4 regions of the Pantoea rwandensis genome follow, and region 3 is predicted to be linked to each of the others. Evidence: predicted binding sites of a transcription regulator. Region 3 holds the regulator's gene; each other region holds the start of a gene.
The links. The regulator PurR, encoded in region 3, represses purine synthesis genes. The targets are predictions, from matches to a motif close to CANGCAAACGTTTGCNTG.
Positions count from the first base shown of each region.

Region 1: serA (phosphoglycerate dehydrogenase) is a predicted target of PurR. The motif match lies at 2,162-2,179, and genes of this name have one in related genera.
Region 2: purE (5-(carboxyamino)imidazole ribonucleotide mutase) is a predicted target of PurR. The motif match lies at 5,075-5,092, and genes of this name have one in related genera.
Region 4: glyA (serine hydroxymethyltransferase) is a predicted target of PurR. The motif match lies at 5,422-5,439, and genes of this name have one in related genera.

Region 1 covers NZ_CP009454.1:1,365,708-1,373,132, reverse strand. Annotated here, with positions in the region: gene LH22_RS06270 (5-formyltetrahydrofolate cyclo-ligase) at 126-731, shown strand; gene serA (phosphoglycerate dehydrogenase) at 844-2,082, opposite strand; gene rpiA (ribose-5-phosphate isomerase RpiA) at 2,373-3,032, opposite strand; gene LH22_RS06255 (LysR family transcriptional regulator ArgP) at 3,214-4,119, shown strand; gene LH22_RS06250 (oxidative stress defense protein) at 4,226-4,957, opposite strand; gene LH22_RS06245 (MFS transporter) at 5,176-6,483, shown strand; gene LH22_RS06240 (IclR family transcriptional regulator domain-containing protein) at 6,470-7,168, opposite strand; gene LH22_RS06235 (FAD-dependent oxidoreductase) at 7,228-7,425, shown strand, end outside.
Region 2 covers NZ_CP009454.1:3,634,139-3,641,563, forward strand. Annotated here, with positions in the region: gene LH22_RS16720 (DUF1198 family protein) at 166-669, opposite strand; gene folD (bifunctional methylenetetrahydrofolate dehydrogenase/methenyltetrahydrofolate cyclohydrolase FolD) at 846-1,712, shown strand; gene ybcJ (ribosome-associated protein YbcJ) at 1,712-1,924, shown strand; gene cysS (cysteine--tRNA ligase) at 2,171-3,556, opposite strand; gene ppiB (peptidylprolyl isomerase B) at 3,775-4,269, shown strand; gene lpxH (UDP-2,3-diacylglucosamine diphosphatase) at 4,269-4,985, shown strand; gene purE (5-(carboxyamino)imidazole ribonucleotide mutase) at 5,177-5,686, shown strand; gene purK (5-(carboxyamino)imidazole ribonucleotide synthase) at 5,683-6,747, shown strand; gene ybbP (putative ABC transporter permease subunit YbbP) at 6,792-7,425, opposite strand, start outside.
Region 3 covers NZ_CP009454.1:2,940,369-2,947,793, forward strand. Annotated here, with positions in the region: gene eptA (phosphoethanolamine transferase EptA) at 1-345, shown strand, start outside; gene LH22_RS13370 (TetR/AcrR family transcriptional regulator) at 385-981, shown strand; gene LH22_RS13375 (alkene reductase) at 1,032-2,129, shown strand; gene gloA (lactoylglutathione lyase) at 2,239-2,646, shown strand; gene rnt (ribonuclease T) at 2,755-3,423, shown strand; gene LH22_RS13390 (Grx4 family monothiol glutaredoxin) at 3,506-3,841, opposite strand; gene LH22_RS13395 (C40 family peptidase) at 4,206-4,991, shown strand; gene LH22_RS20620 (YnhF family membrane protein) at 5,080-5,169, opposite strand; gene purR (HTH-type transcriptional repressor PurR) at 5,443-6,468, shown strand; gene punR (DNA-binding transcriptional activator PunR) at 6,465-7,376, opposite strand.
Region 4 covers NZ_CP009454.1:1,667,146-1,674,570, reverse strand. Annotated here, with positions in the region: gene LH22_RS07650 (nickel/cobalt transporter) at 1-595, opposite strand, end outside; gene LH22_RS07645 (DUF1007 family protein) at 586-1,212, opposite strand; gene csiE (stationary phase inducible protein CsiE) at 1,369-2,637, shown strand; gene LH22_RS07635 (3-phenylpropionate MFS transporter) at 2,634-3,770, opposite strand; gene glyA (serine hydroxymethyltransferase) at 4,054-5,307, opposite strand; gene hmpA (NO-inducible flavohemoprotein) at 5,646-6,830, shown strand; gene glnB (nitrogen regulatory protein P-II) at 6,881-7,219, opposite strand; gene glrR (two-component system response regulator GlrR) at 7,425-7,425, opposite strand, start outside.

The DNA.
Region 1 (7,425 bases), 1.6 Mb from region 3:
TCAGCTTAACGAATTGAGTGATTGGGGTGCATGAGCGCAGTTAGTCCCCTGTACCTGAAGTATGACGAGAATCTCCCGCTTCGCATGATATAGTTGGTCAAATTGCCGACTCTGCCGGGGACATCATGACCGCACCTTCCCTACTTGATCGCCAGGACATCCGCCAGCATGTGCGCCATCTGCGCCGCAACCTTACGCCTGAACAGCAGGAGCAAGCTGCCGATCTGCTCGCCGAGCACGCTATTAACTTTGCGCCTATCGCTAATGCCCAACGCATCGCGCTGTTTTTATCTGTCGATGGCGAAATCAACACCCGCCCGCTGATTGCCAAGCTGTGGCAACAGAAAAAGCAGGTTTATTTGCCGGTACTGCATCCTTTCGCTCCCGGGCATCTGCTGTTCCTGCGTTACACGCCTGAGACGTCACTGGCCCCAAACAAATTGCGCATCCCTGAACCGCCGCTGGATATCACGCAGATGGCCACACTCGATCAGTTGGATGTGATGCTGGTGCCGTTAGTGGCATTTGACCACCAGGGTCAGCGATTGGGTATGGGGGGAGGTTTTTACGATCGCACCCTGCAGCACTGGCAACAGCATGGCTTTTTACCGATGGGCATTACGCACGATTGCCAGCGTGTTGAGACATTGCCAGTCGCGGCATGGGATGTCCCTTTGCCTGCTATTTTAACGCCGTCAAAGCTGTGGCAGTGGGATAGCGCCGAGCGATAAAACAAAGGGCGCCAATTGAGGTGGCGCCCTGATCAATCAGCAAGATGAACGGGCACGCAAGGTGCCCTGAATCATCAACACAGCAGACGGGCACGCAAGGTGCCCTGAATCATCAGTACAGCAGGCGGGCGCGAATGGTGCCCGGAATCGCTTTCATCAGCTGCAGCGCTTTTTCCGCCACATCTTCTTCTGCATCGATATCGATAACCACATAACCCATCACCGGCGAGGTCTGCAGATACTGAGCGGCAATGTTGATGCCCTGCTCGGCAAAGATCTGGTTAATCGCGGTCAACACGCCTGGGCGGTTCTCATGGATGTGCAGCAAGCGGCTGGCGCTGGCAGCATGCATCGGCAGGGACACTTCCGGGAAGTTAACGGCGGACAGCGTAGAACCGTTGTCAGAGTATTTCGCCAGCTTGCCCGAGACTTCCAGGCCGATGTTTTCCTGAGCTTCCTGAGTGGAGCCCCCGATATGTGGCGTCAGGATCACGTTATCAAACTCGCACAGCGGTGAGTTGAACGGATCGCTGTTGGTCGCCGGTTCAACCGGGAAGACGTCGATGGCCGCACCGGAGAGATGCTTGTTCGCCAGGGCGTTGCACAGGGCTGGAATATCAATCACGGTTCCGCGTGCGGCGTTAATCAGCAGTGCGCCCGGCTTCATCAGCGCCAACTCGTCTGCGCCAATCATATTCTGCGTTGAGGCATTTTCTGGAACGTGCAGGCTGACCACGTCGCTCATGTTAAGCAGATCAGACAGGTGACGAACCTGAGTCGCATTACCCAGCGGTAATTTGGTCTCGATGTCGTAGAAGAACACGTGCATGCCCAGGCCTTCTGCCAGCACGCCAAGCTGCATCCCGATATGGCCGTAGCCAATGATGCCCAGCTTCTTACCACGCGCTTCGAACGAGCCGTTCGCCACTTTGTTCCAGATACCACGGTGTGCTTTGGCGTTTGCTTCAGGGATCCCGCGCAGCATCAGCAGCATTTCGCCGATCACCAGTTCGGCTACCGAACGGGTATTAGAGAATGGTGCATTGAAGACCGGCACACCGCGTTTTGCAGCAGCATTCAGATCAACCTGGTTAGTACCGATGCAGAAGCAGCCTACCGCGACCAGCTTTTCGGCCGCCGCAAAGATCTCTTCGGTCAGTTGGGTGCGGGAACGGATACCAATGAAGTGCGCATCGCGGATGGAGGACTTCAGCGACTCCGCATCCAGTGCCCCTTTATGGAATTCGATGTTGGTGTAACCCGCAGCACGCAGATTATCCAGTGCACTCTGGTGAACGCCTTCCACCAGCAGGAACTTAATCTTGTCTTTTTCCAGTGATACCTTTGCCATTTCCCGACCCTATTCAGAATTCAACGAGGACTACCATAAGGTAGCCTTCTGCCAAAATATCAAAAATTTCGAGCGCGGCAATACAAACGATTGCCTGACCGCCAGCACGCGCCCACGTTGAGGCAGCACAAAGCCGTACAAAATCGTGGGATGCGAGTGCGCCGAAGTACGAACCTGCTGTTGATGAATCTTTTGTGACATAAGTCACCAAATTTCACCCCAGCAAGAAAAGATGTTTTGCAGATGGAAATAACCGGCGCAGCACACGCGCCGGTGAGTACGCTATCAGATCAATAAGTGATGGTTTTCACGCCATCTGCTGTGCCGATTAAGGCAACATCAGCGCCACGCGCGGCAAACAAGCCAACGGTGACCACGCCCGGCAGTGCATTGATGGTTTTTTCCAATGCAATCGGGTCGAGAATACGCAGATTATGCACGTCGAGAATAATGTTGCCGTTGTCGGTCACCACATTCTGACGATACTCAGGTTGGCCGCCCAGCTTCACCAGTTCACGCGCAACAAACGCGCGCGCCATCGGAATCACTTCCACCGGCAACGGGAAATTGCCCAACACGTCCACCTCTTTGGAGGCATCCGCAATGCAGATAAACTTTTTCGCCACGGCTGCGACAATTTTCTCACGCGTCAGCGCTGCGCCGCCGCCTTTGATCATCTGCATCTGTGGATTAATCTCGTCCGCGCCATCAACGTAAACCGACAGTTCATCGACGTTATTCAGATCAAAAACCGGAATTCCCAGGGCTTTGAGTTTTTCCGTCGAGGCTTCCGAACTGGAGACCGCGCCTTCAATTTGATCTTTCATGGTGCCAAGCGCATCAATAAAATGCGCCGCTGTTGAACCGGTGCCAACGCCAACAATGGTGCCGGGTTGCACGTATTGCAGTGCTGCCCAACCAACCGCTTTTTTCAGTTCATCCTGGGTCATGGTATGTTTAAAACCTGTGCGACATCGAAGTGCGCGTAGTATAAAACAAGGCGTCGTGAAAATGCGCGGCTGTTAACGCATCGATTTAAGCCTTTGGAAGCCAGCCCGCAAAAATCCGCCGCAGCACAATATGACCGTTTTGTGGCATAGTACTTTCCATCCTGAACGAGAGAGAACAACAATGAAACGCCCGGATTATCGAACGCTTCAGGCGCTGGATGCTGTGATTCGCGAGCGCGGTTTTGAGCGTGCGGCCCAAAAACTCTGCATCACGCAGTCTGCGGTGTCACAGCGCATTAAACAGCTGGAAAATTTATTTGGTCAGCCGCTGCTGGTGCGCACCGTACCGCCGCGTCCGACCGAGCAAGGACAAAAACTGCTGGCGCTGCTACATCAGGTGGAGTTGCTGGAAGAAGAGTGGCTGGGTGATGACAACGGCGGCACGACGCCACTGCTGCTGTCACTGGCGGTCAACGCCGACAGTCTGGCGACCTGGCTGCTGCCTGCACTGAAAGACGTGCTGGCCGATTCGCCGGTGCGCCTGAATTTGCAGGTAGAAGATGAAACCCGTACCCAGGAACGCCTGCGTCGCGGTGAAGTGGTCGGCGCCGTCAGTATCCAGCCGCAGCCGCTGCCGAGTTGTCTGGTGGATCAGTTGGGTGCACTGGATTATCTGTTCTGCGCGTCGCCAGATTTCGCTGCGCGCTACTTCCCGAATGGCGTCACGCGCTCTGCTTTGTTGAAAGCCCCTGCGGTGGCGTTTGACCATCTGGATGATATGCATCAGGCGTTTTTACAGCAGAACTTCGATCTGTCACCGGGCAGCGTACCGTGCCACATCGTTAATTCGTCGGAAGCCTTTGTGCAGTTGGCGCGTCAGGGTTCAGTGTGCTGTATGATCCCACACTTACAGATTGAGCGAGAACTGGCGCAAGGTGATTTGGTGGATTTGACGCCAGGCCTGTACCAGCGCCGCATGCTTTACTGGCACCGCTTCGCGCCAGAGAGCCGTTTGATGCGCAGCGTGACGGATGCGTTGATCGCACACGGTCATCGCGTGTTGCGTCAGGATACGGCGGCGGCATAAGCCCAAATGCAGATTAACGTAGCGGCTTAATTGATTGCGTAAATGAACGGCAGTTCCACCGCCAATCAGCGCGTTCAATCACGCCGCTACGATTCAACACATCAGATTACTGAGCGGTATTCGGCTTGATCTCGAACACCACATCAACCTGATCGTCAAAGTGAATGCTCTGCTGCTCATAAGTCTGCTGCGCGGTGGTATCCGCAGGGGCCGCAGCCGCTTTATACATGCGCGCCATTGGCATTGGCTGGTAGTTCGCCACGTGATAGCGGATGCTGTACACCGGGCCTAATTTCGCGTTGAAGCCTTCTGCCAGTGCACCGGCCTGCTGAGTGGCGTTAGCAATCGCGGCTTTGCGTGCCTGATCTTTATAGGCATCGGCATTCGCTACACCCAGCTCCACCGAACGGATTTCGTTCAGGCCAGATTTCAGCGCACCGTCCAGTAACTCATTCAGTTTATCCAGCTGACGTAACGTTACCTGCACCTGGCGCACCGCACGATAGCCTTTTAGTACCGACTTGCCTTCTTTGGTGTAGTCATACTCCGGTTGCGTGCTCAGGTTTGCCGCATCAATATCTTTCTTCTCGATACCGTTCTTTTGCAGGAAATCGAAATATTGCGCCACGCGGTCATCAGCTTGTTTTTTCGCATCAGCCGCATCTTTCGAGGAAACATTCACCACGATGGAGAGTGTCGCGATATCAGGACGGGCATCTACGCTTGCCTGACCAGAGGTGACGACATGCGGGCCATTCGGGACTTCACCCGCGTGTACCATCGCTGACATTACGCCCGTGCTCATTACGGCGGCCAGCGCCAGTGCTTTCAGTTTCACGAAAGTCCTCCTTGAAGGTTCAATTTACAGGTCGCCACTATGGCTAAACCTAAAACACATTACTATGCGTGATGGTCTGAGTTTGAAATCACCAAAAAGTTCGGATAACGACGGTATTAACGTATCCGCGATCGCAAAACCAGATTAACGGATTCGCGGAAATTTTGCCTTGGTGTTTCTATTAAAGAAACAATTCTAGCCTTATGGGGAGTTGTGGTATGACAGAGCAGCCAATTAGCCAAAGCGCCATTGCCGTTCGCGCCGGACGGACGCGATTCCTGATGCTGGGTCTGGTGTTTATCAACATCATCATCAACTACATGGATCGTACCAATCTCTCTGTGGCCGCCACGCAAATGGCCGGCGAATTGCGCTTTACGCCAATGGAGATGGGGTTGATCTTCTCAGCATTTGGCTGGATCTATGCTGCGCTGCAGATCCCCGGCGGCTTTCTGATCGATCGTCTCGGCGCGCGTCTGGTGTATGGCGTGGGCCTGTTTGCCTGGTCATTAATCACTGCCCTGCATGCGCTCGCCAACAGCTTTGGTGCGCTGTTTGGCTTGCGCCTGGGCGTCGGTGCCTTTGAAGCGCCGGTAATGCCTTCGAATAACCGCGTGATTTCCAGCTGGTTCCCGGAACAGGAGCGTGCCAGCGCCATCGGCATTTACTCCTCGGCCCAGTTTGTGGGACTCGCCTGCATGACGCCGCTGCTGTTCCACGTACAGGATGCGTTTGGCTGGCGCGGTCTGTTTCTGATTACCGGTGTGACCGGGATGATTTGGGCGTTGGTGTGGTATCTGCTTTACCGTGAGCCACATGAGCATAAAGGCGTGTCAGAAGCCGAATTAAACTATCTGCGCAGCAACGGTGCCTTACTCGAGAGCCGTCAGCACACGCAGCAGCCGAAGGCCCGCTGGGCCGTTCTGGCACAAATGTTCCGCAGCCGCAAACTGGTGGGTATCTATATCGGCCAGTTTACTATCTCAGCCACCTTTTGGTTCTTCCTCACCTGGTTCCCGACCTATCTGGTGGAGTATCGCCATATGGGCTTCATTAAAAGCGGCTATGTGGCTTCCGTGCCCTACTTCGCCGCTTTCTGTGGCGTACTGCTGGCAGGTTTCGCTTCGGATCGCATGATACGGCGAGGCGTGTCGCCCAGCGTGGCGCGTAAACTGCCGGTCATCCTTGGCCTGTTCCTGACGCTGTTTATTCTTGGTGCCAATTACACCGACGACTCCACGCTCATCGTGCTGTTTATGTCGCTGGCGTTTTTTGGCAACGGCCTCGCGACCATCACCTGGGTGTTTGTCACCGCACTGGCACCTCGCCATCTGATTGGCTTAGCGGGCGGCGTATTCAATTTCACCGGCGCGCTTTCCGCTATTGTGGTGCCGATTGCCATTGGCGCGCTGATCGATGGCGATAATTTCGCGCCAGCACTCGGCTTTATTGCCGTGCTGGCGGCGATAGGCATTTGCAGCTATCTGTTCGTGGTCGGGAAAATCGAGCATGTCAGCGCGCACTGATCAGCACTTGCGCCAGCGAGTGCAACTGCGTCACCCGCTGCTGCAGATGTGCGTCGTCGGCCTGCCAGATTTTGGCGAACGCCAACGCAGCGCGATTGTTATTGATTGGCTGCGCCATGCTGATTTCGCCGTCATCACGGTGCCAGATCAAATGGTTTGCATCACGCTTACGCGCCAGCAACGGCGCCATTTGCGCCCACTGTTCGTCGGTAAATCGTGGACGCAACTGCTCATCACTCTCTGTCGCCAGCAGCGACACACCAATCACCGACTGCCACGCCGGCAGCATGCGGAAACCGGCCAGCGCCTGGCTGGCACTGGTGCGCTCACCCGGTTCGGAGTGCCAGATGTAAATCACCTGGTCCTCCCACAGCACACCCAGCGCCACCACAATGTCGCGCGGCGCGTGTGCTTCCAGTTGCGGCAGCGCCTGGGCAAACAGCGAGGAGCCGCGAATCGCCTGCGCCGCCAGAGCATGAATCCCCGGGCCGGGCAAATAGCGGCGGTGTTCGTCCTGAATCGTCAGGCCAATCGAGGCCATGGTCATCAACAGGCGGTTAACGCGCGTGCTGTTCATGTCCATCTGTCGCGCCAGTTCACGGCAGCCCACGGCTTTATCGCTGGAAACCAAATACTGCAAGCAGCGAATCCCATCAATCAGGCTTTGGTTGGGTTGAGAAGACATAGTTCACCCTGTGGCGCTCAAAACTCCAATCTTAGCTTCAGCATGACAGGAAGCAAATGATGCAGACTTTCTCTTCGCAAAATGCGCGCCACTTCCCAGAGCAAAAGTTACAGGCCGATCTGCTGGTGGCGGGCGGTGGGCTCGCGGGCGTGTGTGCCGCACTGGCCGCCGCGCGTGACGGATTGCAGGTGGTGTTGGTTCAGGATCGCCCGGTGCTGGGTGGCAACGCCTCGAGTGAAGTGCGGTTATGGGCCAAC
Region 2 (7,425 bases), 690 kb from region 3:
GTGGTTGCGTCGGATTATACGTTTGCACGCTCTCGCGTCAACGTTTTTGCCGCCCTGCGGCTCCAGAGTGTTGAATCATTGAACAATTCGTCCTAAAGACCGAACAGTACGCCCCACGTCGCGCGCCATCCGCCCTAGATACCTATGCCCAACAATCCCCACCCCTTAATGCCGCTTACGCCACTCGCTCATCGACACCAGATTACTCACCTCGCCAGCCTCCCCTTCAAGCTCGATCCCCTGCTGGGTAAACCGCGCATTATACTGCTCCCGCAACGCATGCAGTTCCGCACTCTCCGGCTCCAGCTGCCGCAGAAATCCAAGTGCTAACAACAGCTGCTGCCGCGAAATCAGCCCCGAAAACCCAGCTTTAGTCAGAATCCCGTGCCAGCGCAACGCATTCTCGTCGCTGCCATCGACAATCAACACCTGCCAGATCAGCATCACCGCTGCGCCGTTGCCCAGATGGGTTTCATTATCGCCCGCGATGTAATCGGTAAACTCTTTGGCCGCGTCCTTGCCCATCAGCGACAGCATCGATTCGATGTGCACCGGCGGCAATTGCAGCCTTTTACTCAGCCCTTGCGCAGCATGGCGCGAACCGGCCGTCAGAAGTTGAAACCCTACAACAAACACCACCGCCAGCGTGGCGAGTATTAACCAAATCATCACGGCATCCACATAATTTCCTGAGGGACATAATACGCGCTAAGGCGGTCTCACGTCACTGCGGAAAGTCGTGAAACGCACGGGTGAAATGAATCTCTACCTGACAGCCGGACGCGCTTCTGACAGAATAGGCGCCAATCCCCGATTTAACTTTCTACAGATGGATTTCCTCTCTGATGGCAGCAAAAATTATTGACGGTAAAACGATTGCGCAGCAGGTGCGCCTTGAGGTTGCCGAAAAAGTACAGCAGCGTCTGGCAGCCGGTAAACGTGCACCAGGTTTGGCAGTGGTGCTGGTGGGTGAGAACCCCGCTTCGCAGATCTATGTCGCCAGCAAACGTCGCGCCTGTGATGAAGTGGGCTTTATCTCCCGCTCTTACGATCTGCCTGCGACCACCAGCGAAGCCGAACTGCTGGAACTGATTGATACGCTGAACAATGACAGCGAAATCGACGGCATTCTGGTTCAGCTGCCGCTGCCAGCCGGCATCGATAATGTCAAAGTGCTGGAACGTATCGTGCCGGACAAAGATGTCGATGGCTTCCATCCGTACAACATCGGTCGTCTGTGCCAGCGTGCGCCGAAGCTGCGCCCGTGTACGCCGCGCGGCATCGTCACGCTGCTGGAGCGCTACAATATCGATACCTATGGCCTGAACGCCGTGGTGGTGGGCGCATCCAATATTGTTGGCCGTCCGATGAGCATGGAGCTGCTGCTGGCGGGCTGCACCACTACCGTCACGCACCGTTTTACCAAAGATCTGCGTCATCACGTTGAGCACGCCGATCTGCTGGTGGTGGCGGTCGGTAAACCGGGCTTTATTCCGGGTGACTGGATCAAGCCAGGCGCGGTGGTGATTGATGTTGGCATCAATCGTCTGGAGAGCGGTAAAGTGGTGGGCGATGTGGATTTCGCGAGCGCGTCTGAGCGTGCGTCTTATATCACCCCGGTTCCCGGTGGCGTCGGTCCGATGACCGTTGCGACCCTGATTCAAAATACATTAGTCGCGTGCGAAGAGTATCACGACGTGGAGGAGGCATAATGGCCAGTTTTTCTTTGGGCGAACATGCTCACGTTGATTTGTGTGATCTGCTGAAACTTGAAGGTTGGGTGCAGAGCGGTGCGCAGGCAAAAGTGGCCATCGCGGATGGCGAAGTGCGCGTGGATGGCGCAGTCGAGACGCGTAAGCGCTGCAAGATTGTGGCAGGCCAGAACGTTGAGTTCGCCGGTTTTAAAATTACCGTTGTAGCTTAAGCATTCAGGCAAATAAAAAGGGGCGAACTGCGGTTCGCCCCTTTTTTAATTCTGCGGCCGGTAAGTCCAGGTATGCATAAATGCGTACCCTACAACTGCGGGCTGAAATTCCGGTACGCATAAATGCGTGCCCTACAAACTGCGGTCTGAAATCCCGGTACGCATCAATTTTCGGTCAGAGTGCCGATGAAAGCGCACCGTACAAACTGTAGCATCCAAGTGCCGTTAAAAGCACACCCGAAGAGATTACTTACGACGCCAGCTCGAACCCTGCGGACCATCTTCAACAATCACGCCCAGCTCATTCAGCTTGTCACGCGCAACATCCGCCTGCGCCCAATCTTTTGCGGCACGCGCTTCGGAACGGACTTTGACCCAATGTATGATTACGGTCACTTCATCATCATTCTCCTGCGCACTACTTTGCAGGAACTGTTCAGGATCCTGCTGCAAGATACCCAACACATCGGCCAGCTGACGCAGTTTCGCGGCCAGGGCATCAGAGGCGGCTTTGTCTTCGGTTTTCAGGCGATTCACTTCACGCGCCATGTCGAAGAACACTGAGTAGGCTTCCGGCGTGTTGAAGTCGTCATCCATCGCGGTACGGAAGCGCGCTTCAAACTCTTCGCCGCCTGCTGGCGTAGCGCTGGCATCGGTGTGACGCAGTGCGGTGTAAAGACGCTCCAGCGCCGCACGTGCCTGATTGAGGTTATCTTCGCCGTAGTTGAGCTGGCTACGATAATGGCCCGACATCAGGAAGTAACGCACGGTTTCCGCATCGTAATGCGCCAGTACGTCACGCACGGTGAAGAAGTTACCGAGTGATTTCGACATCTTCTCGCGGTCGATCATCACCATGCCGGAGTGCATCCAGTAATTGACGTAATCGCCGTCGTGCGCACAGGTTGACTGCGCCACTTCGTTTTCGTGGTGCGGGAACATCAGATCCGATCCACCGCCGTGGATGTCGAAGTGGGTGCCCAACTGTTTGCAGTTCATCGCGGAACACTCGATGTGCCAGCCTGGACGACCGTTGCCCCACGGCGAATTCCAGGCTGGCTCATCCGGCTTGGACATTTTCCACAACACGAAGTCCATCGGGTTGCGTTTAATTTCGGTGATTTCAACGCGCGCGCCCGCCTGCAGCTGAGTCAGATCCTGACGCGACAGCACGCCATACCCTTTATCACTCAGCACATCGAACATCACATCGCCGTTGTCCGCCACATAAGCATGTTTGCGTTCAATTAAACGCTCAACCAGCTCGATGATTTCAGCAATATGGCGCGTGGCACGCGGCTCCAGATCCGGCGGCAGAATGCCCAGCGCGTCAAAATCTTTGTGCATTTCGGCGATCATACGGTTGGTCAGCGTTTCAATGCTCTCACCGTTTTCGTTGGCACGTTTGATGATCTTGTCATCAATATCGGTGATGTTACGCACATACTTGAGCTGATAGCCCACATAGCGCAGATAACGTGACACCACATCAAATGCAACGAAGGTACGCCCATGGCCGATATGACAGAGGTCGTAAACCGTAATTCCACAGACATACATGCCGATCTGACCAGCGTGGATCGGTTTAAATTCCTCTTTCTGACGGCTCAGGGTGTTATAGATCTTCAGCATTGAACGATTCCGTTATTAACGTTTGCGGGATACGCCTTTCCAGCGTAGCTGGGTATTGTGCCGTATTTTTCTAAGTTGTGCATCGCTCGCTTACCTTCTGTGGCTGCCTTACTGACGAGCCATCGGAATTTGTGATATAAGAGGCGTCTACAAAAATGCCCCGCCGCTTTGCAGGCGTGGCAGTTGATACTGACGACACCCGTAACAGGACGAATATAATGGTCACTTTCCAGACGAACCATGGCGACATCGTAATCAAAACCTTCGATGACAAAGCGCCGGCTACCGTGAAAAACTTCCTGGACTACTGCCGTGAAGGTTTCTACGACAACACCATCTTCCACCGTGTTATCAACGGTTTCATGATCCAGGGCGGCGGTTTTGAGCCAGGCATGAAGCAGAAAGACACCAAAGAAGACATTCGTAACGAAGCCAACAATGGTCTGAAAAACACCAAAGGTACGCTGGCGATGGCCCGTACTCAGGCGCCACACTCCGCGACTGCCCAGTTCTTCATCAACGTAGCAGACAACGACTTCCTGAACTTCCGTGACGAAAGCCTGCAGGGCTGGGGTTACTGCGTGTTCGCTGAAGTGGTTGAAGGCATGGACGTAGTTGAGAAAATCAAAGGGGTGAAAACTGGCCGCAGCGGCATGCATCAGGACGTTCCGGTTGACGACGTTGTCATCCAGAAAGTGACTGTTAGCGAGTAATGTCGCGCACGCTGTTTATCGCAGATTTGCATCTGTGCACAGAAGAACCGGCAATCACTGCCGGTTTTCTGCATTTTTTGCAGGGTGAAGCGCGTGATTGCGATGCGCTTTACATCCTCGGCGATCTGTTTGAAGCCTGGATTGGCGATGACGATCCCAATCCGCTACACAGTGAAATCGCCGCAGCACTAAAAGCCCTGCCGATCCCCACATTCTTCATCCATGGCAATCGAGACTTCCTGCTCGGTAAACGTTTTGCGCACGAAAGTGGCATGACGCTGCTGCCGGAAGAGCAAGTGCTGAACCTTTACGGCCATCGCGTGCTGATTATGCATGGCGATACCTTGTGTACCGACGATGAAGGCTATCAACGCTTCCGCGCCAAAGTGCATCAGCGCTGGCTGCAACGTCTTTTCCTTGCCCTGCCGCTGCGCATCCGCATGCGCATTGCTGCGCGTATGCGCGCCGACAGCAAGCAAGCCAATCAGCACAAGTCGATGAGCATCATGGATGTCAATCAACAAGCCGTGATCGATACGATGACGCGCCAGCAGGTGCGGATTCTGATTCACGGGCATACCCATCGTCCGGCGGTGCATGAGCTAGTCGTGCAAGGTGAAAGCGCCCAGCGCGTGGTGCTCGGTGCCTGGCACGAAAATGGCTCAATGATTCAGGTTGATGCCGATGGCGTGCAGCTGATCGAATTCCCGTTTTAAAATCGAATCCTGAAATAGTCGGGCGCATTCGTGCTCGACACTCAGCGCGATGAAGATTCCTCTTCTCGCATCATTGCCCGTTTTCCGGCCACGCAACCGTTTTCCTTGCTCCCTTCTCATGCTATTCTCTGTGCCCTTCTTTACCTGCCCGCCCGGCCAGGTTCGTTTGACTATTCACAGGAGTTGACCGCATGTCATCCAACGCCACCCCGGCTCGTATCGCCATCGTCATGGGTTCTAAAAGTGACTGGGCTACCATGCAGTTCGCCGAGGAAATTCTTAACAGCCTGGATGTTCCGTTCCACGTTGAAGTGGTCTCTGCTCACCGTACGCCAGACAAACTGTTCAGCTTTGCCGAAACCGCCGCAGATAACGGTTTCCATGTGATCATTGCCGGAGCGGGCGGTGCTGCGCATCTGCCGGGCATGATTGCCGCCAAAACCCTGGTGCCGGTGCTGGGCGTGCCGGTACAAAGCGCCGCGCTGAGCGGTGTGGATAGCCTCTACTCTATCGTGCAGATGCCGCGCGGCATTCCTGTCGGCACATTAGCGATCGGTAAAGCCGGTGCGGCTAACGCAGCGCTGCTGGCGGCACAGATTCTGGCGGTGCATGACAAAGAACTGGCGGCGCGTCTTGCCACCTGGCGTCAAACCCAGACTGACGAAGTGCTGAACAACCCAGATCCACGGGTGGACGCATGAAACCGGTTTGCGTACTCGGCAACGGTCAGTTAGGCCGTATGCTGCGCCAGGCGGGTGAACCGCTGGGCATCGCGGTGTATCCGGTGGGTCTGGATGCTGAACCTTCTGCCCTGCCGATCGCTGAAAGCGTGATCACCGCAGAGATCGAGCGCTGGCCGGAAACTGCGTTAACGCGTGAGCTGGCGTTGCATCCGGCCTTTGTGAACCGCGATATCTTTCCGCGTCTGGCCGATCGCCTGACGCAGAAACAATTGCTCGATCAACTGAACCTGGCAACGGCGCCATGGCAGTTGCTGGCAGCTAAAGCTGAGTGGCCGCAGGTGTTCAGCTCGCTGGGTGAGCTGGCGATTGTGAAACGTCGCACCGGCGGTTATGACGGTCGTGGTCAGTGGCGTCTGCGCGCTCACGAGACCGATGCGCTGCCGGATGAGTGCTACGGCGAATGCATTGTTGAGCAGGGCATCAACTTCAGCGGTGAAGTGTCGCTGGTCGGTGCGCGCGGTCAGGATGGCACCACGGTGTTTTATCCGCTGACGCATAACCTGCATCAGGACGGCATTCTGCGCACCAGCGTCGCCTTCCCGCAGGCCGATGCCGCGCAACAGCAGCAGGCGGAAGCGATGCTCAGCGCGATCATGCATGAGCTGAAATATGTCGGTGTGATGGCGATGGAGTGTTTTATCACGCCAGAAGGCCTGTTGATCAACGAACTGGCCCCGCGCGTGCACAACAGCGGTCACTGGACGCAGAACGGCGCATCGATCAGCCAGTTTGAGCTGCATCTGCGCGCGGTGCTCGGTTTAGCGCTGCCAAAACCGGTGGTGTTTGCGCCGTCGGTGATGGTGAACCTGATTGGCACCGACGTGAATGTCGACTGGCTGCAACAGCCGCTGGTGCATCTGCACTGGTACGACAAAGAAGTGCGTCCGGGCCGTAAGGTTGGGCACTTAAATCTCACCGACAGCGATCAGGCACGCCTTGCGGCGGCGCTGAACGCGCTGGTGCCGCAGCTGCCGGAAGAGTACGCCAGCGGAATTGCCTGGGCGGTTGAGAAGCTGTAAATGCAAAAGGCCGCGCAAGCGGCCTTAAATTTATGTGCAGATGATTAAGCTGCTTCAAATCGTCTGAATAGCGCCTTCCCTTTCAGCAATCGCACGCCCAGCCAGCCGCCGCACAGCGACAACAGCAGCGCGCCGCAAATCGGTAATGCCATCCACAGCGTCCAGTCGGGCTCCCAGGGGAAGTCAAAAATCTTACGCTGTAATCCCCACAGCGCCGCTTCTGCGCCTAATGCGGCAGCCACGCCGGAAACCACGCCGAGCAACGCAAACTCACACCACAGCGTGCCGCGCAGCAGCCGTTTGCTGGCACCCAGCGTGCGATATACCACCAGCTCTTGTCTGCGCTGACGCATGCCTACCTGAATCTGTGCCAGCAGCAGCAACACGCCGCAAATCGTCACCAGCACCACCATGAGCTCCAGTGCCTGACTCACCTGCGCCAGCACCTGACCAATCTGCTTCAGCATGCTGCCAACATCCAGCAAGCTCAGCGTTGGGAAGGCACGATTGAGCTGCGCCAGCAGCGCCGGATTACTGTCCATGCGGAAGCTGGTGAGCCAGGTTTGCGGCTGTTGATCCAGTGCGCCCGGCGGGAAGATAAAGAAGAAGTTTGGCCGCAGGCTCTCCCAGTCCACTTTGCGCAGGCTGGTGATTTTGGCGCTGAACTGCTGGGTATCA
Region 3 (7,425 bases):
AGCCGCACCATTGATAAACTCAAAGCATTAAGCGATCGCTTTAACGTCGCATTGGTGTATCTCTCGGATCACGGTGAATCATTGGGTGAACATGGTATGTATCTTCACGGTGCGCCCTATCTGTTTGCCCCTTCACAGCAGACGCACATCCCACTGCTGATGTGGATGTCACCCGGCTATGCGTCGGCGTTCCACATTAATGAGTCCTGTTTACGCCAGCAGGCTGCGAGTGAGAAAGTGTCGCAAGACAATCTTTTCCATACGGTTTTGGGCATGTTCAACATCCAGACACAAGAGTACCAACCGCAACTGGACATGATCAGATCGTGCCAAAATGCCGGATAAGGTTTGCATTAGACCGACTGGTCTAATACTGTGTGGCCCATGAACAAGACTGTGCAACGCAACGAAACCCGTGAACATCTGCTCGCTACTGGCGAGCAGGTTTGTCTGCAACGCGGTTTTACCGGAATGGGGCTCAGCGAAATGCTGGCGCTGGCGGAAGTGCCGAAAGGCTCGTTTTACCACTACTTCCGCTCCAAAGAAGCTTTTGGCGTCGCGTTGCTGGAGCGCTATTTCGTTCACTATCTGCAACAGATTGAACAGCAGTTAAGTCAGCCGGGGTTATCGGCACGGGAACGTTTGCTGGCGCACTTCCGCTATGGCGCAACGCTGTTTATCGAGCAGGGTCATATAGTAGGCTGCCTCGGCGTCAAGTTATCCGCGGAAGTGTGTGATTTGTCAGAGCCGATGCGCGATGCGTTACAACACGGTGCCAGCGCGACTATCGCAATTTACGCCCGCTGTCTGAGTGAGGTCGCTGCTGAACAGGCGCTACCATATGGACAAACGCCTGAGCAACTGGCCCAGCGCTGTTATTTGTTATGGCTGGGTGCCAGTTTACAAAGCAAAATTTCACGAGAGCCAGGGCCGATAAGCCTGGCACTTGAAACCATTGAACAGTGGCTGAATGGCCACTGATTTTTAAAAACCGCAGTTTCTAGACGACCGGTCTACTTACAGGAGTCATCATGGCGAGTAAACAGCTGTTCTCCCCACTTAAAGTGGGCGCGATTACCGTACCTAACCGTGTCTTCATGGCACCGCTGACGCGTCTGCGCAGCATCGAGCCTGGCGACATTCCTACTCCGCTGATGGCGGAATATTATCAGCAGCGCGCCAGCGCCGGTCTGATCATTACTGAAGCAACGCAGATCTCTTTCCAGGCGAAAGGTTATGCTGGCGCACCGGGTTTGCATACTCAGCAGCAAATCGCCGCGTGGAAAGTGATCAACGAAAGCATTCACGCCGCGAAGGGGCACAGCGCGGTGCAACTGTGGCACACCGGCCGCATTTCGCACAACAGCGTTCAGCCTGAAGGCAAAGCGCCCGTAGCGCCTTCAGCTATTGCTGCTGGTACTCGTACTTCACTGCGTGCTGAAGATGGCACCGTTTACCGTGAAGACACCTCACTACCACGTGAACTGAGCGTGGCGGAAATTCAGCAGATCGTTAAAGATTTCGGCCAGGCGGCAGCGAACGCGCGTGAAGCTGATTTCGACCTGCTGGAACTGCATTCTGCCCACGGCTACCTGATGCATCAGTTCCTGGCACCGGGTTCTAACCAGCGCACCGATGAATACGGCGGGTCGATCGAAAAGCGTGGTCGTTTTGCGCTGGAAGTGGTGGATGCGGCGATTGCGAACTGGTCTGCCGATCGTATCGGCATCCGTATTTCGCCAATTGGTGCCTTCCAGAATCTGGAAAATGGTGCAGACGAAGAAGCAGCAGCGCTGTGGTACATCTCCGAACTGGGGCAGCGTGGCCTGGCGTATCTGCACCTTTCCGAACCAGACTGGGCCGGTGGCCAGCCTTACAGCGATGCTTTCCGTGCTAAAGTTCGTGCGCTGTTCCCGGGCGTGATCATCGGTGCGGGTGCATACACCGTTGAAAAAGCCGACGATCTGATTGCGCGCGGCTTGATCGATGCTGTGGCCTTTGGTCGCGACTTTATTGCTAACCCGGATCTGGTTGAGCGTCTGCAGCAAGACGCACCGCTGAATCCACAGCGCCCGGAAAGCTTCTACGGCGGCGGCGCTGAGGGCTATACGGATTACCCAACCCTGTAAGAACCTGGCTGCCGCACCGGATGTGCGGCAGTGCTGTTTCTTCAGGGCATTAACTGGCTATACTTGCTAGTCTTTGTCATTCCCTGATGACTTTTCAAAAGAGGATGTTATGCGTTTACTTCACACCATGTTACGCGTTGGCGATCTGCAACGTTCTATCGATTTTTATACTCGTGTGCTGGGCATGCGCGTACTGCGTCAAAGCGAAAACACCGAATACAAATACACCCTGGCTTTCGTGGGTTACACCGAAGAGAGTGAAGGCGCGGTGATCGAATTGACCTACAACTGGGGCGTTGATAAGTATGACCTCGGCAATGCTTATGGCCATATTGCGCTGGGCGTCGATAACGTTGCAGAGACCTGTGAACGTATCCGCAGTGTCGGTGGCAACGTAACGCGTGAAGCCGGTCCGGTTAAAGGCGGCACCACCATCATTGCTTTTGTTGAAGATCCCGATGGTTACAAAATCGAGCTGATCGAAAACAAACACGCTGGTCACGGCCTCGGTCATTGATGCCGTTAGTCAGTCTGCTAATTTGCAGGCTGACTTCCCTCTCCTGCTGCACCCTCCCGTAATTTTTGCCATAATGCGCGCTGCCCCATTTCTTGCTATGAGATCCTGATGTCTGAATCGAACGCCTTAAACGCTCTTCATCAACGCTTCCGTGGTTTTTATCCTGTGGTTATTGACGTCGAAACTGCCGGCTTTAACGCGCAAACCGATGCGCTGCTGGAAATTGCAGCGACCACGCTTAAAATGGATGAGGACGGTTGGTTACACCGTGATGAAACCCTGCACTTTCACGTTGAGCCGTTCGAAGGCGCGATCCTCAATCCTGCGGCGCTGGCGTTTACGGGCATCGATCCCTCCAACCCTTTACGTGGTGCGGTAAGCGAGTACGAGGCGCTGCATGCCATTTTCAAGATGGTACGTAAAGGCACCAAAGATCATAGCTGCAATCGCGCGATTATCGTGGCGCACAATGCCACCTTCGATTTGAATTTTGTGATGGCAGCGGCCGAACGCGCCAGCCTGAAGCGAAATCCCTTCCACCCTTTTGCGACCTTTGATACTGCAGCACTGAGCGGTTTAGTATTGGGACAAACCGTGCTGGCGAAAGCCTGTAAAGCCGCAGGAATGGAGTTTGACAGCACACAGGCGCACTCGGCGCTCTACGACACTGAACAAACAGCCACGCTGTTCTGTGAGCTGGTCAATCGCTGGAAACGTTTGGGAGGTTGGCCGCTGGCTTTCAGTGAAGAACAGACGGAGGACGACGGCTCTGCCTGATGGGCTGATTGGCTGATTGGCTGATTGGCTGATTGAACGATAGATCTTCAAAGAAAAGGCCGACATTTGTCGGCCTTCGCAATTATTCCGCTTCTTTATATTTCTCAGCGGTTTCTTTTACCAGCGGCTGCAATTCGCCACGCTGGAACATCTCAACGATGATGTCGCAACCGCCCACCAGCTCACCATCGACCCACAGCTGCGGGAAGGTTGGCCAGTTAGCGAATTTCGGCATTTCAGCGCGGATATCCGGGTTCTGCAGGATATCAACATACGCGAAGCGCTCACCACAGGCAGAAAGCGCCTGCACAGCCTGTGCAGAGAAACCGCAGCTTGGCAGTTTCGGAGAACCTTTCATGTATAACAGAATCGGGTTTTCTGCGATCTGGCGCTGAATTTTTTCAACAGTACTCATTATTGCCTTCCTTAATCCTTCACTTCGTGTTTGTTTATTGTAGCGACTTCAGCCCCACACTGAAAACGGGATTTTGCGTTACCGACCGGCTGATCGCCATGTTTGTTAAGTGCAAACAGGATAGATAACATTTTCCTATCATTAATAAGCATGAACAAATTAATAATTAGCAATAATTTCGCTGCGTTAAACAGCTGAAATCGCTCAATTTAGCGACATTATCTGCCTGGTAACAGATTAATGGAAAAAGGCCTTACCTTTTGGAAAAAAAGTGGATTAGAATTGCTTCGGCGCTGATCGTTGATCAGATTTCTCTTACTCTGCCGCAGCCTGCTTTTTGCCAGACTGCTTAACCTGTAACCGGACTATGCGTTTACTGATTACGCTTTTCATACTGGCTTTTGCCCAACTGTTCTTTAACGTGGCTTCTGCTTCCCAGCATGCCCCGATTAATGCCAGTTTGCATAACGCCGAGAAAAAAAGTGCGCGCGAAGATGAGCGCCGCAAGCGACGCCCGGTTAAAACAACGGCTAAAAAGTCTCGCCTGACTACCGTGCAGAAGCTCAAGCTGAAAAAGCAGAGTAAAACCGAAACCGCCTTAAACAAATCCAGCCGCAAAAAATCCCTGCTGAAGTCGCCATTGAAAAAGTATGGCCATCAACGTCTCGCGAAAAAGTCCCCTGATATGGACGATGACGTTCAGGGACTCACCGGTATCAAGATGAGTAAATCCCACCGCCTGCGCTACCAAAAGGCACGCGAAACCGCGATGACGAAGTTGATGGGACAACTGGGCAAGCCTTACCAGTGGGGGGGCACCTCACCTCATACCGGTTTCGATTGCAGTGGTTTGGTGTGGTACGCGTATAAGGATTTGGTGAAATACAAATTCCCGCGCACGGCGAATGAGATGTATCACCTGCACGATGCCGCACCTATTAAGCGTGAGATGCTGGAGAAAGGGGATTTGGTATTCTTCCGCATCAATAATCGCGGGACTGCCGACCATGTGGGCGTTTACCTCGGCAACGGTAAATTCATCCAGTCTCCACGCACCGGTAAAGACATTCAAATTAGTGCATTAGGCGAAGACTACTGGCAGAAACACTATGTGGGTGCGCGCCGTATGATGACACCAAAAACTATTCGCTAATTGTTGCGCAACAACATCCTGTGGCTCTCGCCACAAAAAAAGCCGGACGCTTAATCAGTGCCGGCTTTTTTTATTGATGCGTTTTGAATCAATGAAGAATGGCAGTGAAGCTAAACGCAATAATCATCAACAGTGCGCCAACCGTGGTCATTAGCGCCAGCTTTAAATCTGTACTCATCACTACTCCTTAGTCACACATTTATTATGGTTAAAACAATTTTCGCACAGCGGTGGGCAAAAATCTCGTCTTATCCGCGTTGGCTTGCTAGAATCGCCGCCTTTCGTTGCGCAACTGATTTTGCGCATGCTGTATTTACAGCCTGCTGAAGTGATTTTCCCTGCCTGAAACGGCAGATTTGCCCCCTTTTTAGGGCGTAAAACCCTTCGCAGACGCAAACGTTTAACAATATACTTATCAGTAAGTTGCGATAAGCCGGGGAGTACCTTTTTCATGGCAACAATTAAAGATGTAGCGAAACGCGCCGGTGTATCAACTACCACTGTTTCGCATGTCATCAACAAAACGCGTTTTGTCGCAGAGGAAACGCGTAACGCCGTATGGGAAGCGATCAAAGAGCTGCACTATTCGCCGAGCGCCGTTGCGCGCAGTTTGAAGGTGAATCACACCAAAACGCTGGGACTGTTGGCCACCTCCAGTGAAGCGCCCTATTTTGCCGAAATTATTGAAGCCGTTGAGAACCACTGTTTCGAACGCGGCTATACCTTGATTCTGGGCAATGCGCATAACGATTTACAAAAGCAGCGCGCTTATCTGTCGATGATGGCGCAAAAGCGTGTGGATGGTCTCTTAGTCATGTGCTCCGAGTATCCTGACGATTTACTGCAGATGCTGGAAGAGAACCGCAATATCCCGATGGTGGTCATGGACTGGGGCGCCTCTCGCGGCGACTTCACCGATACCGTGCAGGATAACGCCTTCCACGGCGGTTATCTGGCGGGTCGTTACCTGATTGAGCGCGGTCACCGTGATATTGGTGCCATTCCGGGCCAAATGGAGCGCAACACCGGCGGGGGGCGCCATGCGGGCTTCCTGCAGGCGATGAGCGAAGCCGGTGTGACTGTGCGGCCGGAATGGGTGGTTCAGGGCGACTTCGAGCCAGAATCAGGTTATCAGGCGATGCAGCAGATCCTTAATCAGAAACAGCGTCCGACCGCCGTGTTCTGTGGTGGCGATATCATGGCGATGGGCGCGATTTGTGCCGCCGATGAGATGGGGCTGCGCGTGCCGCAGGATATCTCCGTTATTGGCTATGATAACGTGCGCAACGCGCGCTATTTCACCCCGGCGCTGACCACGGTCCACCAGCCGAAGGCTCAGTTGGGCGAGAAAGCACTGGAAATGTTACTGGATCGTATCACCAGCAAACGCGAAGAGCCGCAAACCATAGAAGTGCAGCCAACATTGATTGAGCGCCGCTCTGTGGCGGACGGTCCATTCCGCGATTACCGCCGTTAATGCTGATTTTCGCTGAGCCATTCGTGGTTCAGCGTTTCAGCATCGCCGAGATAGGCGAGTAACCACTCCAGCGCGGGTGACGCACGCTGTTCTGACCAGCTGACGCAGCAGGGGCTTTCCGGAAACGGCTGCGGCAGTGATAACTCCACCAGCGCGCCATTGTCGAGTAAAGGTCGCGCGAGGTGGCCTGGCACCATGCCCACGCACAATCCCGCCTGCAAACAGTCCATTCCCGTTTCCCACTCTGGCACCACTAAACGCCGCTGATTATCCAATGTCCAGGTCATGCGTCGTGGTAATGCGCGAGAGGTATCTTCCAATACCAGCGATGGCCAGGCACGCAGCGCTTCTTCATTGAGTTCAGCATGCGCGGCCAGAGGATGGTCGGGACTGACCACACAACGCCAGTTAAGGGCACCCATGTCCTGAAACGCAAAACGTCCGCCTACAGGGATCGCCTGAGTGGCGCCAATCGCCACATCGACCCGCCCGTCCGCTAAGGCATCCCATACACCGTTAAATACCTCGTAGCTGATAATCAATTCCATATCAGGGAAATGACGGTAAAAGTCCTTTACCATTTGCCGGGTACGCTGTGGTTTTACAATGCAATCCACGGCAATACTGAGTTGTCCGCGCCAGCCATTCGCCAGTTGCTGGCACTGCCTGCGGGTTGCCAGCATTTTTTTGATAACAGATCGCCCTTCCCGCACAAAATGCTCGCCTGCAGGGGTTAAAACCACCTCACGGTGCTGACGCTCAAACAACGGCACGGCCAACCAGGTTTCCAGCTGACGCACCGTGTAGCTGACGGCAGAGGGCACGCGATGCAACTCCTGGGCCGCAGCACTAAAACTGCCATTGCGCGCGACAGCGTCCACCACTTCCAGCGCATATTCAGACCACATATTTTTGCCTTCAAAAATTTTAACAGCACTGCGCAAATATTAGCGTTTC
Region 4 (7,425 bases), 1.3 Mb from region 3:
GACCGCAACCGCAATGTTCATCATGCTGATGATGCGGGCGAATGGCGCGGATCTGCATTTTTTGCGGCGCAGGGCGCATTCCCTGGTAAAGAGCGCGCAAAGCGCGCCAACCGACCCAGACGCCCAATGCCATTACCAGCAGGTAGCTACCCTTCTCCAGCCAGTAACTGCCGAGATGCATCTGCCGCGATGAGGTTTGCAATACCACCAGCATCACTGTTACCAAACCAATCGCCACACCACCTTGTAAGAGTGCGGCCAATAACGTCAGTTTCATGCTGGTTTTCAGCTTCGCGGGATGCGTTGCCAGAAAGGTGCTGATGACCACTTTGCCGTGCCCTGGGCCCAATGCGTGCAGCACGCCATAAGCCAGACTGAAGAGCATCAAGGTCACGCCCGCCTGCTGAGGCTGTTCAGCGACTTGCTGCAGGAGTTGGGTCATCTCTCGATTCAGGATTTTCTGCCACAACACGCTTTGCAGCAAAATTTGCGACCAGTGCTGCCACAAGGTAAATCCGGCAGCCAGCATCACTACGGCCAGCAACCACAGCGGCCACAAACGGCGTGATCGAGAAGGCAGTGAAATCAATGACATGTCAGGGTTACCGTTTGCGCGAATTGCTGACCAAGATCCATGTCTTCTGGCGGCGCATCGGCTTTATCCAGCGACAGCGCGTATTGCTTGAGCGAGTCATCCGGTTTAGGGGTATGCAGGTCAATCTGGCAGTGTGCTTTGACGCTGTCGTCCATGGTTAATGCCTGTGGGTTATCGTAATACATATCAACAAAGTAGCTTGGGTCAAAGGTCTGAATGCGATACTGTTTTGCGCTCAACGACTGGGGTTCACCAAATGGGACGATGAATTCCAGCACCGCTTTATTGCCATTGCGCGACAAATTGTACTCCTTAGGTAAATTCAGGAACTTCACCCGCGTTTTATCCTGCCAGACTTCAGAGAAATAGTGCTGGCCCAATACGTTCGCCATCACCTGAGCCGCCAGCTTTTTCCATACCACATCGCCCGGTTTCGCCTTGCCTGCATCGTAGAGCAGATCGGCCGAGGTGATTTCATCCATTGTCCACACCATTTTCATCCCCGTCAGATGATCTTTGTCGCTAACGAACTCGGTTTTCATATCGATAAAGCTGTGCGGATGTGACCAGGCCGCTGCGCTGAACAACAGCGTAAAAGTAATAAGCGCAATTTTCATGTGTTATAAAGTAACAATTCTCAAGTGAAGATTATACTGGTCCAGAAAAACTGTGACCCGCCTAAAAGCTCTGAGCAAAAGTCACGACAAAGTGCAGGGTTACCGCGTGGAGTTAGCTATTCTTAGCTCAAAAATGACCCGCGGATAATACTATTGATGAGTTCTGCACCTTCATCTGCACCACTCTTCAGCCGTGCCCAGCGTCGTTGTCATCTGCTATTGCTACTGTTTCTGCCTGCTCCCGCGCTAACGCTTGAAAAGCTCTGCCAGTTAAATGGTGTTGATCCTGCCGTTGCCCGACAGGATATCGCGGATGTCGGTGATGAGATACAGCGCTTCCATCAACTGGAGTTACACCAGATGGTGGATGGCAGCTTCCGCATACATGGGACGGAACTGGACAGGCGGCTCTGCCTGCTCCATTGGCTGCGACGCGCGCTGCGCCTGTCGCAGGATTTCGTCTGCGAACATTTTGCTCCCGTGCTGCGTCAGCGCCTTAAAGTCCTCAATATCGAAAAGGCGCTGTGGGATGAAACCAATCTGCAGGCGTTAATTCAACATTGTAGCCTGCGACTGAGCCGCGATTTCACGCCGCGCGATCGCCTGTTCCTGCAAATCTTTATGAAATACGGGCTGTGCCAACGGCAAAATGCACTGTTTAATGAAAAACAGCGGGCATGGCTGGCAGCAAAAATCGAGCGTGTTGCCGCAGATGATGTGATTCACCACTGGCAGAAACGCTGCCATTTAGCGCCGGACGTTAGCGAAACCGACTTCTGGACGCTGCTTTTCAGTTTGATTCATGCGCCGGATGGGAATCAGCTTGAAGACCACCAGGCGCAGCAGCTCATGCTGGCCGTAGAAGCGTTAATCGCCCGTTTTGAACAGCTGGCGCAGACTCGCGTCAAAAATCAGCACGAGCTGAAATTGCAATTATTCACGCATCTGGCGCAAGCGCTGGATCGCAGTCACTTTGCCATTGGGATCGATAACAGTGTGGCATTGGACGTGGCGCGTCTTTATCCACGTTTACTGCGCACCACCGAACGCGCGCTCTACCACTTCAGCACTGATTTCGGCACGGAATTCAGCGCGGAAGAAGTCAGTCTGGTGGCAGTGTTGTTCGGGGCCTGGCTGATGCAGGATAGCGCACTGCAGGAGAAGCAGGTACTGCTGTTGACCGGCGCGGATGCGGCAATGGAACAATTACTGGAGCAGCAAATCCGCGAGATAACGCTGCTGCCCATCAACATCACTTATCAGGATATGCTGCACTTTCAGCGAGAAGGTGCACCGCGTGACGTAGCGCTGGTGATCACACCTTACGCCACATCGTTACCGCTGTTCTCCCCCCCACTGATCCATGCCGAGCTGCCGCTAAGCTATCATCAGCAGCAGCGCATTCGTCAACTGCTGGAAGCTTAAGCGGCGCGCGGACGCAGGAACAATGCAGGAAGCGCCACCAGTGCCATCACCCAGAACAGATGTCCCTGTAAATGGGTAAACAGCACGCCGCTGATCATTGTCATCACTGCAATCCCGCCCCCCATCGCCAGTGCAGAATAAAGCGATTGCAACCGAATCACTTCGGCGCCCTGACGTGCGGCTATAAAGCGCATTGCCGCCAGGTGACATACGGTGAAGCTGCCACAATGCAAAATCTGAGCAGCAATTAACAGCGGCAGCGCGGTGCTGGATCCCAGCATCACCCAGCGCACTAACGCGCAACAGCATGAAAGTAGCAACAGGTCACGGGCACTCCAACGGCGAAACAGACGATTGCTCAGCGCAAATATGACGATTTCCGCCACCACGCCCAACGACCATAGATAGCCAATCACCGATGCGGAATAGCCTGCTTCCTGCCACCAGATGGCACTGAAGCTGTAATAAGCTGCATGTGCCCCCTGCATTAGCGTCACGCATAACATAAAACGCCAGACCGCGTTCTCTCGTAGCATACCGCGCCACGCCGCCCAACCGCCGCTTGCCCCCTGCCGCGCATCACCTTGTGGCCGGGTTTTAGGAACTAACATCATGCCGCTAAGCATTGCCAGCAAGCCCACACTCAGCAGTGCCAGAATCGCCTGTGATGACCAGGCACTCACCAGCATCCCCGTCAGCGCAGAGCTAATCACAAACGCCAGCGAACCCCATAGCCGCACCGGGCCATAAGCCAGGCCAATTTGCTGCGTCCAGGTCGCTGCCAGCGCATCGCTGAGCGGCACCAACGGCGAGAAAAACAGGTTGAAGCCCACCATGACCAGTAACAGCCATAACCATTGGCCGCCAAACCAGAAACCTAACGCAAACAGGCACGTCATCAATGCCAGCAGCCGCAACGCCAGAATCAGCTGAGAGGGATTTTTAACCTGCGAGGCGATTAGCAGGCTACCGACAAATCGCGCCACCATGCCGCAACCGAGCAGTAAGCCGATTTTTTCAGCATCCAGGCCTATGCCTTTGAGCCAGACGCTCCAGAAAGGTAAGTAGATGCCGTAACAGAAGAAGTAGGTGAAGTAGCTGAGTCCCAGCCATCTGGCCGATCCGATGGTCATTTTGCCTCCCACAGGCATGTCAGCTGCGCCCGCAGCCCATTGGGCCGCTACTTTGTCAGAGGCTTGAACAAAAGTGAAATGAAAGGTCGGAGAATCGTCTTTTCTGCGACAGGCTTCGCATCGGAAATCATACCTCAGGCACCGTAATAACAAGGTCTGCGCGAATGCTTCATGTGCGGTGTATGCGGTGTGTGCGGTGTGTCAACTCTATTCAGCACGGGTCGCGTGCATAAAAAAGGATGGCCAGCGCCATCCTTTTTAATCACATCAACATGGTGCCAAATCAGGCATACACAGGCAGACGCGCACAGATATCCAGTACCTTCTGCTTGGTGCGCTCAATGGTCGCTTCGTCGTTGATGTTGTCCAGCACGTCAGCGATCCAGCCAGCCAGCTCGCGCACATCTGCTTCTTTGAAGCCACGACGAGTAACCGCTGGAGTACCAATACGCACACCGGAGGTCACAAATGGACTCTTCGGATCGTTAGGTACGCTGTTTTTGTTCACAGTGATGTTAGCACGGCCCAGCGCGGCATCAGCTTCTTTACCAGTCAGGTTTTTGCTCACCAGATCGATCAGGAACAGGTGGTTATAAGTCCCGCCTGAAACGATGTTGTAGCCACGCTCCAACAGAACCTCAACCATTGCTTTGGCGTTTTTAGCCACTTGCTGCTGGTAAGATTTGAACTCTGGCTCCATTGCTTCTTTGAACGCCACCGCTTTACCCGCGATCACGTGCATCAGCGGGCCGCCCTGACCACCCGGGAATACCGCAGAGTTCAGTTTTTTGTACAGGTCTTCGTCACCGTTTTTCGCCAGAATCAGGCCACCACGTGGACCCGCCAGGGTCTTGTGGGTGGTTGAGGTCACGATGTGCGCATGTGGAACCGGGTTCGGGTACACATCAGCGGCGATCAGACCGGCAACGTGAGCCATGTCAACGAACAGGTAAGCGCCCACGCTATCTGCGATTTCGCGCATTTTTGCCCAGTCGCACACGCCAGAGTATGCAGAGAAACCACCGACGATCATTTTTGGCTTATGCGTTTTAGCCAGCTCAGCCAGTTCGTCGTAGTTGATTTTGCCGGTTTCGTCGATGCCGTAAGGGATGACGTTATACAGCTTGCCTGACAGGTTCACTGGTGAACCGTGCGTCAGGTGACCACCGTGCGCCAGGTTCATACCGAGGATGGTGTCGCCCGGCTGCAACAGCGCAGTGTAAACCGCGAAGTTAGCCTGTGAGCCAGAGTGCGGCTGTACGTTGGCAAAGTCTGCGCCAAACAGCGCTTTCGCGCGATTGATCGCCAGCTGCTCAACGATATCAACGTATTCACATCCGCCGTAGTAGCGTTTGCCCGGATACCCTTCAGCATATTTGTTGGTGAGCTGTGAACCTTGCGCCTGCATAACGCGTGGGCTGGTGTAGTTTTCAGAAGCAATCAGTTCGATGTGCTCTTCCTGACGCACCTTCTCTTGCTCCATAGCCTGCCACAACTCGGCATCATAATCGGCAATGTTCATATCACGCTTTAACATCCGGCATCTCCTGACTAGCTAACTTTTTTAACGGCAGTTTAGGCCCCGGCAAGGGGCGAAGGCCAACAGTGTAAACGGTTTTGTCAGGTGACGGTAGCGCCAATCCCCTCTTTTTACGCAAACGATTGGCACGGCGCTGGAACGGGTTTTTTACGCATTTTTGCAAGCTTGTAAATCACGATATTTGCTCACGCTGAAGGGGAATATTTTTCAGGTTTGTGGGCCAGCTTCCAGCTTCGGCACTTAACCCGCAAACAAAGCGGGGGATTTACAGGCAAGATGAACGATCATAAGATGCATTTAAAATACATGTTTAAAATCACTGCGAGGCCTTCACCATGCTAGATGCACAAACTATCGCTACCGTTAAGTCTTCCCTGCCCGCTATTGCTCAGCTTGGCCCGCAACTCACTGGCCACTTCTATCAGCGTTTGTTAACGCAACACCCGGAACTGAAGAACGTTTTCAACATGAATAATCAGCGCAGCGGCAATCAGCGTGAGGCGCTGTTTAATGCCATTGTCGCCTACGGCAGTAACCTGGAGAATCTGGCAGTGCTGCTGCCGGCGGTAGAGAAGATTGCGCAGAAGCACACCAGCCTGAATATTCAGCCCGCGCAATATGCGGTAGTCGGTGAAACGTTGCTGGCCACCATCGAAGAGTTGCTCAATCCCGGCGATGACGTCTTGCAGGCATGGGGCAAAGCTTACGGCGTGCTGGCGGATGTGTTTATCCAGCGTGAAGAAGCGATTTATTGCGCCTCAGAAGAGAAAGTCGGCGGCTGGCGTGGCGCGCGTGACTTCCGTATTCGCACCATCAATACTGAAAGCTCCGTGATTAAAAGTTTTGAGCTGGTACCTAACGATGGTCAGCCCGTCGCTGATTTTCTGCCCGGACAATATCTGGCCGTTAGTCTGCGACCTGAAGGAAGCGAAAATATCCAGCATCGCCAGTATTCACTCACCCATCTACCTAACGGCAAATCCTATCGTATCGCCGTGAAGCGCGAGGAACACGGCAGCGTTTCCGGTTGGCTGCACACCCATGCCAAGGTCGGTGATATTGTGCAATGTGCGGCTCCAGCAGGTGATTTCTATCTGCAAACGACAGGAACCGCGCCGGTCACGCTGATTTCTGCCGGTGTCGGCCAAACCCCAATGCTGGCGATGTTAGCCAGCCTGGCCGAGCAACAGTATGCAGGCGCGGTTAACTGGTTGCATGCGGCCGAATGCGGTACACAGCATGCTTTTGCGGATGAAGTTCAAGCCATAGGTGCTCGCCTGCCACATTTCGCCAGCCATATCTGGTATCGCGAGCCGGAAAGCGTGGACAGTGGCCGTTTTGATGCGCAGGGATTAATGGATCTCGCAGGCATCTCCAGCCAATTGAATCAGGCCGACCGCCAGTTCTGGCTCTGTGGCCCCCTGCCATTTATGCAGTTTGTCGCGCGGCAGCTGGTCGATGCCGGTATCAGTGCCGATCGTATCCATTATGAAGTTTTTGGCCCGCACAAAGTGCTGTAAACAAAAAAAGCCTGCATCATGCAGGCTTTTTAACAGGCTAACGAAGGGGCTTAGATCGCCTCTTCGTCCTCTTCACCGGTACGGATACGCACCACGCGCGCCACGTCGAACACAAAGATTTTGCCGTCGCCGATTTTGCCGGTCTGCGCGGTATTCATAATGGCTTCAACGCAGGTGTCGACGATGTCATCACCGACCACCATTTCGATTTTCACTTTTGGCAGAAAATCGACCATGTACTCCGCGCCACGATACAGCTCAGTGTGGCCTTTCTGGCGACCAAAACCCTTCACTTCACTGACCGTCATCCCGGTGATGCCCACTTCAGCCAACGCTTCGCGCACATCATCGAGTTTGAATGGTTTAATAATTGCATCGATCTTTTTCATGACAGATCCTTTTTTCACTCCCTCCATGATGGACGGATAACAAGTAGTATATACCCGTCCTGCTTCAAGTTGCAGAGGGGTTGGCGGCTCTCTTTTCCCCAAATCGCTTGAAGAAGTAAGCTCATCGGGATGCTTTCGTTTGCCGTCTGACTGCAACTCAAATTATTTGGGGTAGTCAATGGATGAATCAATATGCCGCAGCAAGC